Regions from separate parts of the Peribacillus sp. NPDC097198 genome, predicted to be linked through region 1. Evidence: riboswitches for the same ligand, from Rfam matches in the RefSeq annotation. Region 1 holds a riboswitch; the other holds the start of a gene.

Region 1 (5,229 bases):
AGAGTTATGACATGTTGTTACCATATTGTTTTGTTAAAATAATAATTTGGAGCTTTGACAGATCATTTTCTTATCTAAAGGAACCTATTGATTTGATCCTTTACTTGAAAATATGAAATATATCGGGGGAATTACGATGGAAGAACAGCTGATTGGCAAAAAGTTCTATGAAACGATGATTGATGACATAAATAAGCATCCGATTCAAGCCTTGGGAGAAATGTTTCTCGTGGAACAAAAAAAGGAAAGATCGGATTTAACCACAATCAGGTTTGCCCAGGGGGAAGTGTACTTCCTGCATCATGACTTTGAGGCGGCCATATTTAAATGGGAGAATATAGAGGGCAATCTTGCTGAATGGGCTAAGAAGAATATTGCTGATGCCTACTTTGAGCTAGAGATGTATTCGACGGCAGAAGATATTTATAAAGCCATTAATACGAGCGAACCTGTATTAAAGACGGAAGTCCTTCTGCAACTGTTTTCACTATACATAGTAGAAACAAGAAATGATCTGGCATCCAAAGTGGTGAAGGAAGCAGTCGATTTCCAACCGGATTATCCAAATGTCACGGAAATTGCGCGTTCCTTCTTTGAAGCGCAAAAGGATTGGAATAGCGCGATAGTTTTAGCGGCCAACGAAAGTATCCGTACGGAGTCAATGGCTTGGTTCGATGTTTTGAAAACATACATCCAGCAGGGCGTTGCACAATCGACGGCTCCGGATTATTTCGCGAACGTGCTTAGATCCTTATATAATCTTGACCAAGATCGTTTTGAGAAAATGACGGTAGCCCTTTGGAAGAACTATAAATATACGGATTCTTACTTTGAATGGCTTAAGGTCATCAATAAATTGATCGATGAAATCGAATTGAACAACGGGGATGTTTGGGATGAGCTTTCCGTCTATTATCGCGATGCCTATGCAGGATTACTAGAAGGTACGCATTTAGTCAAAGAGTTAAGTCCTGTCGTACCAAGACTGTTGGAAAATTGGTTAAAAATCGCTGAAGGGGAGATTTCGTTATTTGCAGCGGCATCTGTCCTTTCCTGGAATGAGATTTTCCCAGATACAGTGAGCGCACTTGTTGTTCAAGATGCAGAAAGTCTGTTAGCGAAATCCCCTAGATTGGGAGGCGGTCTCGAAGCAGGCGAAAAACTGATTCACTCCATCATTCAATGGGCAGAGAGCAATGATCTATTAGTCGGCAATAAGCTGAAATGGATGGTTGAGGGAATTAAGGATATGAGCAATTTCAATCTGCTTCTTGTTGGAAGTGCAGGAAATGGCAAGACATCCTTCATTCAATCGATAGCGGGTGAAAGCATTGCAGCGGAAGACCATTCATCTCTTGTGAGCGTTAAAGATGGCGATGACCTGGAAATCTATGAAATTACCGATACAGATCGTAAAATGGTCGAAGAGTTAACGGAGTTGGATGAAACGCGTCGTCAACGCGGAACGATTGTCGATGTGACACTCATCAGTGATTATTTGAGAAATAATCGCCTGCGTCTACTGGATACTCCAGGATTTAATGGAGAGAAAAGCGTAGACCCTGACTTCCAAAATTACTTACTGGAGAGCGATGGAGTGATGTTCGTTCTGGATGCACGGGCACCTTTCACGGGCAGTGAACGTGATTTGCTATTGGAAATGCAACAAATGGCCCCTAAACTTCCTATTCATTTCTTGCTGAATAAAATGGATACCATCTATAGTGATCAAGTGGCAGTCAGGATGGAAGATGAAACATGGGATAAGGTGAATGCTTATTTCCCGAACGCGAAGGTATTTGCTTTCTCCAAGCTTTATGACAGCAAACAGCAACTGCAGGATCTAGCCGTCTTCCTTCACGCAAACTATCAAGATAGCAATTGGAAGGAAATGAGGGCGGAGAAGCTCCTTGCCTTCACGCGTAAAACTTTATCCTATCTATTAGAAAAACGGGCAGCGAATGAACGGAAATGCGAGCATTCGATTTCTTGGAATGAACAGATGGAAGTGAAGTTGAATGGCGCTACGAATCAGTTGACTGATTTGGAAAAAGAAAAAACCGAAAACATTACAAGATCTTATCGCTTATTAAAAGAAGAAGTGAAAAAACAGCTTTCCACACGAATTCCTGAATTACTGCGTGATTGCTCTAAAACATTATCTGAGAATAGTGACTTTAGCCAAGTGCATATACAGTTGAATCAGGAAATGAACGATCGGATCCAGGCATTTATATCCGATAAAATCATGCCGCAGTATTTCCGCTCGCTTCAAGACTGGATTGCTACATCTGAGTTAGAATTCACGCAAAGCCAACAGTTCATGGATGAGATGAGCGCAGGCTTCAATGAGCTATACAAAGAAGAACGTATTGTACTGGCCGGGGACTTCCGGGTCTTGGATGACTGGCGCCGTGATGCGGACCGGATGACAAGCAGCATCCGGATAGAAAATGTAAATATATTACTAAGAAGGACCCCATCTCAGTTGATTCTTAAGGGAGCCGGGAAGCTATTTGGTGCCATTCCGCAAAATAAAGCGAATATGTACAATCGATATAAGAAGTTCTTGGAAAATGAAGACTTCCAGGATGTTGCCGATATGATCAGTGACAGATTCCTTACTCAGTTTGGATTGTTCGAAAAATCCTTGGAACGTGACATATCCCTGTTCTACCGCAGTCCATTTTCCATCCTTGAAAAAAATATCGAACAGACGAAAGCCGAAATCAAAGAACAGCAGGCTACATTGGAACATATGAGACAAAATCCTGAAGTCTACCGTGATCCGATTACCCTGTTCGAAGTGAAACTGCGCCAATTCGAACGCCTTGAAAAAATCGAGAAAAGACGCCTGGCGAAACTGCAAGGAAAATAAAACATTTAAAATATTCTAAAAACTATTGACTTAATGACTATATCCCTATAAAGTGGTACTTACCATAACGAAACGTAACACATTATATTCTCTTATCAAGAGTGGCGGAGGGACTGGCCCTACGATGCCCAGCAACCGTTCCAATTAGGAATTGGTGCTAAATCCTGCAAAACAGAAATGTTTTGACAGATAAGAGAGGGATAAGTCTGCAAACCAGCTGATTAAACCTCTCTATTTTAGAGAGGTTTTTATTTTGTGTTTATGCCGAGCTAACAGATAAGAATAATGTAAAAAATAGGGGGAATTAAAATGGGAAGATCAATTTTAAAAGGAGCTTTCGTTTCAGTCATCGCTTCGGCGTTGCTTTTGACGGGGTGTTCTTCGGGACAAAGTACAGGGGAAGCGAAAAAAGAGGAAAAGGTATCTTTTGAAAATGTTCCAGAGCGATTTGCGAAAGGCGAGGGAGCTAAAATTAAAGTCATTCGTAAAATTGGCGGCGATGATCACACTGCCCAATACTTAGCAGGGGCGCAAGAAGAAGGAGAAGCACTTGGCTTCCAAGTAGATACTTTTACGGCCAATGGCGATACGGCTAAATTCCATGACGCCATCGCTCAGGCTCTGGAGGAAGACTATGATGGCTATATCATTTCCCATGGTGATGATGCAGCGACAGTGAATGACGTACAAAAGTTGGTTGATGCAGGGAAAAGCGTAGTCACATTCGATTCCATCGGCGATTTAACGAAAATTGATGGGGTAACAGTAACCTCACAAGATGACGAAGCATTGGCAACTCTTGCTTTTGACAAATTGATTGAAGAGCAAAAAGGCGAAGCGAACATTGCATACCTTTGGGTAGATGGTTTCCCTCCTATGGTGAGAAGAAATGCCGTGTATCAAGAAAAGCTGAAAGAAAATCCTGGCATTCATGAAATTGAAAGATTCGGAGTGGCATCTTCAGATACTTCGGTCCAGACGCAAAATGCCGTCTCGGCGATGTTGAACAAGTATCCAAAAGGTAAAATAGACGCAATTTTCGCAACCTGGGATGCATTCGCTATCGGAGCAGCTCGTGCGATAAAAGAAGCGGGGCGCGATGAAGTGAAAATCTATGGTATTGACGTGTCCAATGCTGACCTTCAGGAGATTCAAACAAAAGGAAGCTCATGGTCGTATACCGCAGCGGTTGATCCGAAGTTGATTGGTGCAGTGAATATGAGACTGCTAGCGAAAAAACTAGCGGGGGAAGAAACGCCGCAAACCTATGATTTAGAAGCATCATTGATATCTCAAAAACAGCTTCAATCATCGAAGGACGCTGTCAACATGACCAATCTATCCGGCATTGTTCAAGGCTGGGGAGTATCAACGGAATTTGAAGAAGACTGGATGAAAGTATTGAAAGAACATTATAAGAAGTAACGATCAGAATCAGTAGACACTCTCTTTCAAGTTGAAGAGAGTGTCTGTTTAATGGGAGGGATTGGACATGGGCATTCAACTAGAAATGAAACAAATATCGATTGAGTTTCCAGGTGTAAAAGCGCTTAGTGAAGTTGATTTTTCAGTACAGTCGGGAACAGCACATGCATTGGTCGGCGCAAATGGAGCAGGGAAATCGACGCTAATGAAAGTCTTATCAGGAGCTCATGTCCATTATACCGGCGACATTTTTCTAAATGGCCAGGTACAGGATATCCGTTCGCCAAAGTCGGCACAGGAAGCTGGCATTCAAATTGTGTATCAGGAAGTGGATACGGCCCTCATTCCTTATTTAACGGTTGCGGAGAACGTGATGCTGAATGAATCCGTACAGAACATGGGGAGAAAACAAATCATCAAGTGGAAGGAATTACATAGAAAAGCGACGGAAATCTTGGAAGAAATGAACATCCATGTGTCTTCGAAAAAACTGGTAAGGGACCTTACGTTGGCCGAAAAGCAGATGGTCTTGATAGCTAGGGCCGTTTCAACCGCATGTAAATTCTTGATTCTTGATGAGCCGACTGCTCCGTTAAGCCATACGGAAACAACGGAACTATTCCGGATTGTGAATGAGCTGAAGCAACGTGGTGTAGGCATTATTTTCATTTCTCATCGTCTACCCGAGATATTTGAAGTGTGTGAGGACATTACAATCATGAGAAATGGGAAGAGTGTGAGGCGCAGTAGAATCAGTGATATCACACAAAACGAAGTGATTGAGCAGATGCTTGGAAAGTCAATGGAAGAACAGTTTCCCGTCGTGAATGCCGAGATAGGTGCGGTGATGTTTGAAGTGAACCGACTGTCGGATGCCGATAAAGTCAAAGATGTCAGTCTTCATGTGAGGGCCGGTGAGATAGTCG
Region 2 (5,229 bases), on a different contig from region 1:
CACTTGAAGACATGGATAAAGAAAAGATGAAAGGCCTAATATTGGACTTACGTGGAAATCCGGGTGGATTGCTTGACCAAGCGATCGCGATGGCAAACTTATTTATCCCGAATGGGGAAGTCATCCTTCAGGTCGAGGATCGAAAAGGAAAAAGAGAAGTCTATAAATCCCAGAATAATGGTGAGTTGAAGCTACCAGTGGTCGTATTAATTGATGATGGAAGTGCAAGTGCATCTGAAATCGTTGCCGCCGCTGTTAGTGAATCTGCGGGTATTCAGCTTGTAGGGGTAAAATCATTCGGGAAAGGGACCGTGCAAAAAGCCGCAGACTTTGATGATGGTTCCAACTTTAAGTATACAGCACAAAAATGGCTGACTCCGAAAGGCAATTGGATCCATAAAAAAGGGATTGAACCGGATATAAAAGTCAAGCTTCCCGAGTATGCCAATCTTCCATATATCTCTCCTGATAAAGGATTGAAAGTATCGGATTCCTCGAGTGAAGTAGAAGCAGCGGAGAAAATGCTGAAAGAAGCCGGGTATAATCCAGGAAAAGTGGATAAGTATTTCGATGAAGAAACAAAGGTAGCGGTCAAGGAATTCCAAAAGGATCATAAGATCAAAGAAACAGGTGTCATTAAAGACGATACAACCGTTAAATTGATGGAAGTCATTAGGGATAAAATCCTTAAAAATGATACTCAAGTGAAAAAAGCGGTGGAAGTATTGAAAAAGAAAATCAAATAATCTTTTATAAAAACAAGCGGCCTATCAGCAAGCATTTATTGCTGATGGGCCGTTTTTCGTATGCTTGACTTAGGTGTGTGTGTAATCCATAAGGTGACCATGGAAGAAGTACCAATGGGTGGGGAATGGAAGGGTATCCATGATGAAGTAGAATTTGAAGAAAACGAGCGGTAAACCCTGCTTGAGGAACATGAACTTTCATACAAGGCTAAGAATGATTACTACCGAAAAGCGGCAGAAAAATCAAAGAAGGCTAGATGCCACTCTGACTAAATTCTGCGATTATATCTATCAAAAAGAACCTCGTCAGAATAAATATAACAGGAGCAACTGAATGGGTTTCCAAGGTTAATCGTGAAAAGAATGAAGGGGCTGTCTAATAAGTCCTTATTCCAGTGAATTTCGCAAAAACAAAGAGGCAGAAATGTTGTTAAATCAACGTTTCTGCCTTTTACTATTTATTCAATTTCGGTGTGTAATTACACCTTTTGGGACAGCCCCTTGATTAATCCTTTATAAATAATTTCATTTTACAAAAAGCGGGATATTACTCCTGTAATCAGGTGAAATGATGCCATTTTCGGTAATGATGCTTGTAATAAGAGAATGGGGCGTAACGTCAAAAGCAGGATTGAATGTCTTCACATTTTCTGGTGCTATCCTGACTCCTTGTATAGAAGTGATTTCATCCCCATTCCTTTCTTCGATTGGGATGGAGATACCCGACTCGAGAGATAAATCGAATGTACTTGATGGTGCTGCTACATAGAAAGGAATATCGTAATGCTTAGCTAATATCGCCAAACCCAATGTACCAATTTTATTGGCTGTATCACCGTTTGCCGCAATACGGTCTGCTCCGACTATAATGGCTTCGATTTTTTTATGATGAATGGTGTGGGCTGCCATATTATCCGAGATTAATGTAACGTCCACTCCAGCTTGCATAAGTTCCCATGCGGTGAGTCGTGCCCCTTGCAAGACAGGTCTCGTTTCACAGGCATAGACCTTTATAGGAAAGGTTCTTTCCTGGGCCAGGTGGAAAGGTGCGAGGGCTGTTCCGTACCGTGCAGTGGCTATCCCCCCAGCATTACAATGGGTTAAAATAGAATCACCCTCGTTGAATAAAGACAATCCGTATTCACCAATTTTTCGGCACATCTCCACATCCTCTGAAAATAGCTTTTTTGCTTCAGCAACAAGAGCGCTTTTGGCTGAAGCGATGCTATTGGCTGCTTGTAGAGTATTCTCCATTCTTTTCAGTGCCCAAAAAAGGTTGACCGCTGTTGGTCTTGAAGAAGCGAGTGTAGTAACATGTTTCGTGACATTGTGTTTAAATTGCCATAAATCCGTGGTATTTTCCTGGATTGCACCAAGAGCAACGCCAAATGCTGCAGTTAGCCCGATAGCGGGGGCACCACGGACCTTCAAGGTCAAGATGCTGTCATATACATCTTTAACCGTAAAAAGTTCAATGAATTCTATTTTTGATGGCAAGGCCTGTTGATTCAATAAGGTAATATGGGTATCATTCCATTGGACGGAATAGGGTAGTGGCGTTGTAGTTGTCATATGTATATCTCCTTATAGGGCTGAATAGGAAGGCAATGTATATTGCTTTACGGCTTCTATCACTGCTGGAATATTCAGTTCTTTCCGATTTTTGATTATATGGGCCCCGATTTTCAAGGTAGCCGTTTTAGCTGTAATTCTAGTTTCTTTATTCTCAATGCCATTTAAATCAGCAACATGAGATAGGCCAATGGTTCTTCGAATTAGTTCACATCCTGCAAAGCCATATGCATCACCTTTAAACTTGTTGAGTACATATGGAAGATAACCTTCGATCTTACTGTAAGGACTTTTATTTTCAGAATTCCACAGGTTCGTATATGTTTCTTCAAATGTATTCCAAAATTCCTGAAGATGAGTAAAGATTTCTTCCTTCCCAGTGGCCTCGCGTGTTACTGCCTGGAATAGGAGATTCGCCATGTATTGTCCAAGGTCAAATCCAACAGGACCATAAAAAGCGAATTCAGGGTCAATTACCTTTGTTTCTGTATCACTTGCAAATATACTTCCCGTATGTAAATCGCCATGAAGAAGGGCCTCCTGCTCGGATTCGAAGCTTTGTTTTAACTTAGCCACTTCCAGTATTAAATCAGCATCTTTCCATATAGACTTGGCAGCCTCCAGCAACTCAAGCTCAAACTCGCCTGGATGTTCCTCCAAAAAAGGATCCGTGAAAATGAAAACCTCAGTAATCTTGCAGAGTTCTGGATTCGTGAAGTTCCGGGCAACCTCTTTTTTCGCTGCCGGTTCCAAATGAAAATCAGACGTATAAAAAGCGGTCTTTGCAACAAATTCACCAATGTGTTTGGATAATAGAGGGAAATGATCTCCTTCAATTAATCCGGTCCGGGCGATTTTCAAGTGTGATAAATCTTCCATGACGGTGATTGCAAGCTGTTCATCAGAATAATAGACTTGTGGGACAAGTTCGGGACAATAGCTTCTGAATTGAATTAATGCATTCGCTTCGATAGCCGATCTTTTTAAAGTCAATGGCCAGCTTTCACCAAGAACCTTTGCGTAAGGAACTGCTTGTTTGATGATAACTCCTTTATTTGTTACGGGATTTGTAACGTGAAAAACATAATTTAAATTTCCGTCACCGATTTCATTACATAGTAATGAGTCATCTGAATGCAGTAACCCAAGTTTCTTCGTTAGGTCAATTGCCGTTTCGTTTGTCAATAGCTTGAAATTTGATGGTTGAGTCATTGTTATCCCTCCAAGTACATTAAAAAATATGAAAAAGCCCCTTTCCCATAGAAAGAGGCAGAAGCTTCACTTCGAACCTCTTATCTCCCAGAAAGAATTCTTTCTGGTGGATTTGGCACCGTGCTCTGTGGATATAATCCGGCGGAATTCCCGCCCCATTTCACAATGGTATTACAGTCGGTTGCTGGGCTTCATAGGGCCTTTATCCCTCAGCCTGCTCTTGATAAGAGTATTGTATTTATTTTCAGAAAATTAATCTCGAATGAATGATATCAATATTTCAAATAGTTTGTCAATGGTAAATTAATAAAACTCCGGCCGCCGATCTTCGAAAACGGGTATTTTATTTCTTGCTTCTCCTACTTTTTCTAAGTCAAGGGTGCCGAGTAGAAGTTCTTTTTCTTCACCAGCCTCACAAATGATTTCTCCCCACGGGTCGATGATGATGGAATGTCCGGCAAAATGATTATTTCGGTCAGAACCGGAACGATTCACAGCCACAACGAAGGCTTGGTTTTCTATTGCCCGGCTGATTAACAGTGCCCTCCAATGATGGAGCCTAGGCTTTGGCCACTCGGCGGTCACGAAGATAACCTCCGCACCTCGTACCGTATGGGCCCGTTGCCATTCCGGAAAACGGATATCATAGCAAATGAATCCGGCGCAAATCTTTTCATCGAGGGAGAATAAGCCGTCTTTTTTGCCAGGTTGTAAGTAATGGTGTTCATCCATCAATTGAAACAGATGGAGTTTATCATATTCTTTAACCAGTTTGCCTTCTTTATCGATGATGAGCATTGTGTTATAGATGCCTTCCTTAGTTTTCTTTGCAATCGAGCCACCGATTATGTTAATTCGGTGTTTTTTTGCAAGGGCTTTTAGAAAGGTAATGGTTTGTTCTGCTTCTTCGTCTGCAATTTCATGTAATCTCGTTAAGTCATAGCCGGTTGTCCATAGTTCCGGCAGCATGACGATGTCCGGTTTAGACTGTACAGCTTTTTCAATCCATTGTTCTGCCACCTGGAAATTTATATCTGGCTGTCCAAAGGCAATGTCCATTTGTAAACAGGCGATTTTCCATTTCATCATTTAAAACCTCCATATGTAAAAAAGTACTTTACAAGATTAAGATAAACATATATCATTTGTGACTATAATTTCAAGAAATTTCAGAGAAGGTGCAAAGATGGTGCAATTCGAAAAATCCAGACTTCTTCAAGAGCTTCCAAAGCAGTTTTTTGCTTCTTTAGTCGAAAAAGTTAATAACATAACATCAGAAGGCAAGGATGTCATTAATCTTGGGCAGGGAAATCCAGACCAACCGACTCCTGAACATATCGTGAAGAGCCTGCAGACAGCAGCAGGAAATTCCATGAATCATAAATATTCTCCTTTTAGGGGGCTTCCCTATTTAAAAGAAGCTGCGGCCCTCTTTTATGAACGTGAATATGGCGTCAAGCTAGATCCTAAAACGGAAGTGGCGATTCTTTTCGGTGGAAAGGCTGGTCTAGTCGAATTACCGCAATGCTTGTTGAATCCAGGCGATACAATTTTAGTGCCTGATCCGGGCTATCCAGATTACCTGTCAGGTGTAGCGTTAGCCCAAGCTAAAACGGAAATTATGCCCTTGACCGAAGAAAATGATTTTCTTCCCGATTATAAGGAAATAGATAAAGAGGTTTTTGACAAAGCGAAGATG

What was found. A riboswitch is a leader RNA that binds a small molecule or an ion and turns the genes downstream of it on or off. The one in region 1 is predicted to bind S-adenosylmethionine.
Region 2: it holds a riboswitch for S-adenosylmethionine, as region 1 does, so the genes downstream of both, mtnK (S-methyl-5-thioribose kinase) here and ACIQXQ_RS15235 (sugar ABC transporter substrate-binding protein) in region 1, are expected to answer to the same signal.

What each region holds. Positions count from the first base shown of each region.
Region 1 covers NZ_JBIWDO010000008.1:76,023-81,251, reverse strand. The annotation lists gene ACIQXQ_RS15240 (GTP-binding protein) at 137-2,878, shown strand; SAM riboswitch class I at 2,968-3,074, shown strand; gene ACIQXQ_RS15235 (sugar ABC transporter substrate-binding protein) at 3,188-4,303, shown strand; gene ACIQXQ_RS15230 (sugar ABC transporter ATP-binding protein) at 4,371-5,229, shown strand, end outside.
Region 2 covers NZ_JBIWDO010000004.1:345,226-350,454, forward strand. The annotation lists gene ACIQXQ_RS09475 (lmo1851 family serine protease) at 1-746, shown strand, start outside; gene mtnA (S-methyl-5-thioribose-1-phosphate isomerase) at 1,272-2,318, opposite strand; gene mtnK (S-methyl-5-thioribose kinase) at 2,331-3,536, opposite strand; SAM riboswitch class I at 3,608-3,760, opposite strand; gene ACIQXQ_RS09490 (carbon-nitrogen family hydrolase) at 3,834-4,616, opposite strand; gene ACIQXQ_RS09495 (pyridoxal phosphate-dependent aminotransferase) at 4,717-5,229, shown strand, end outside.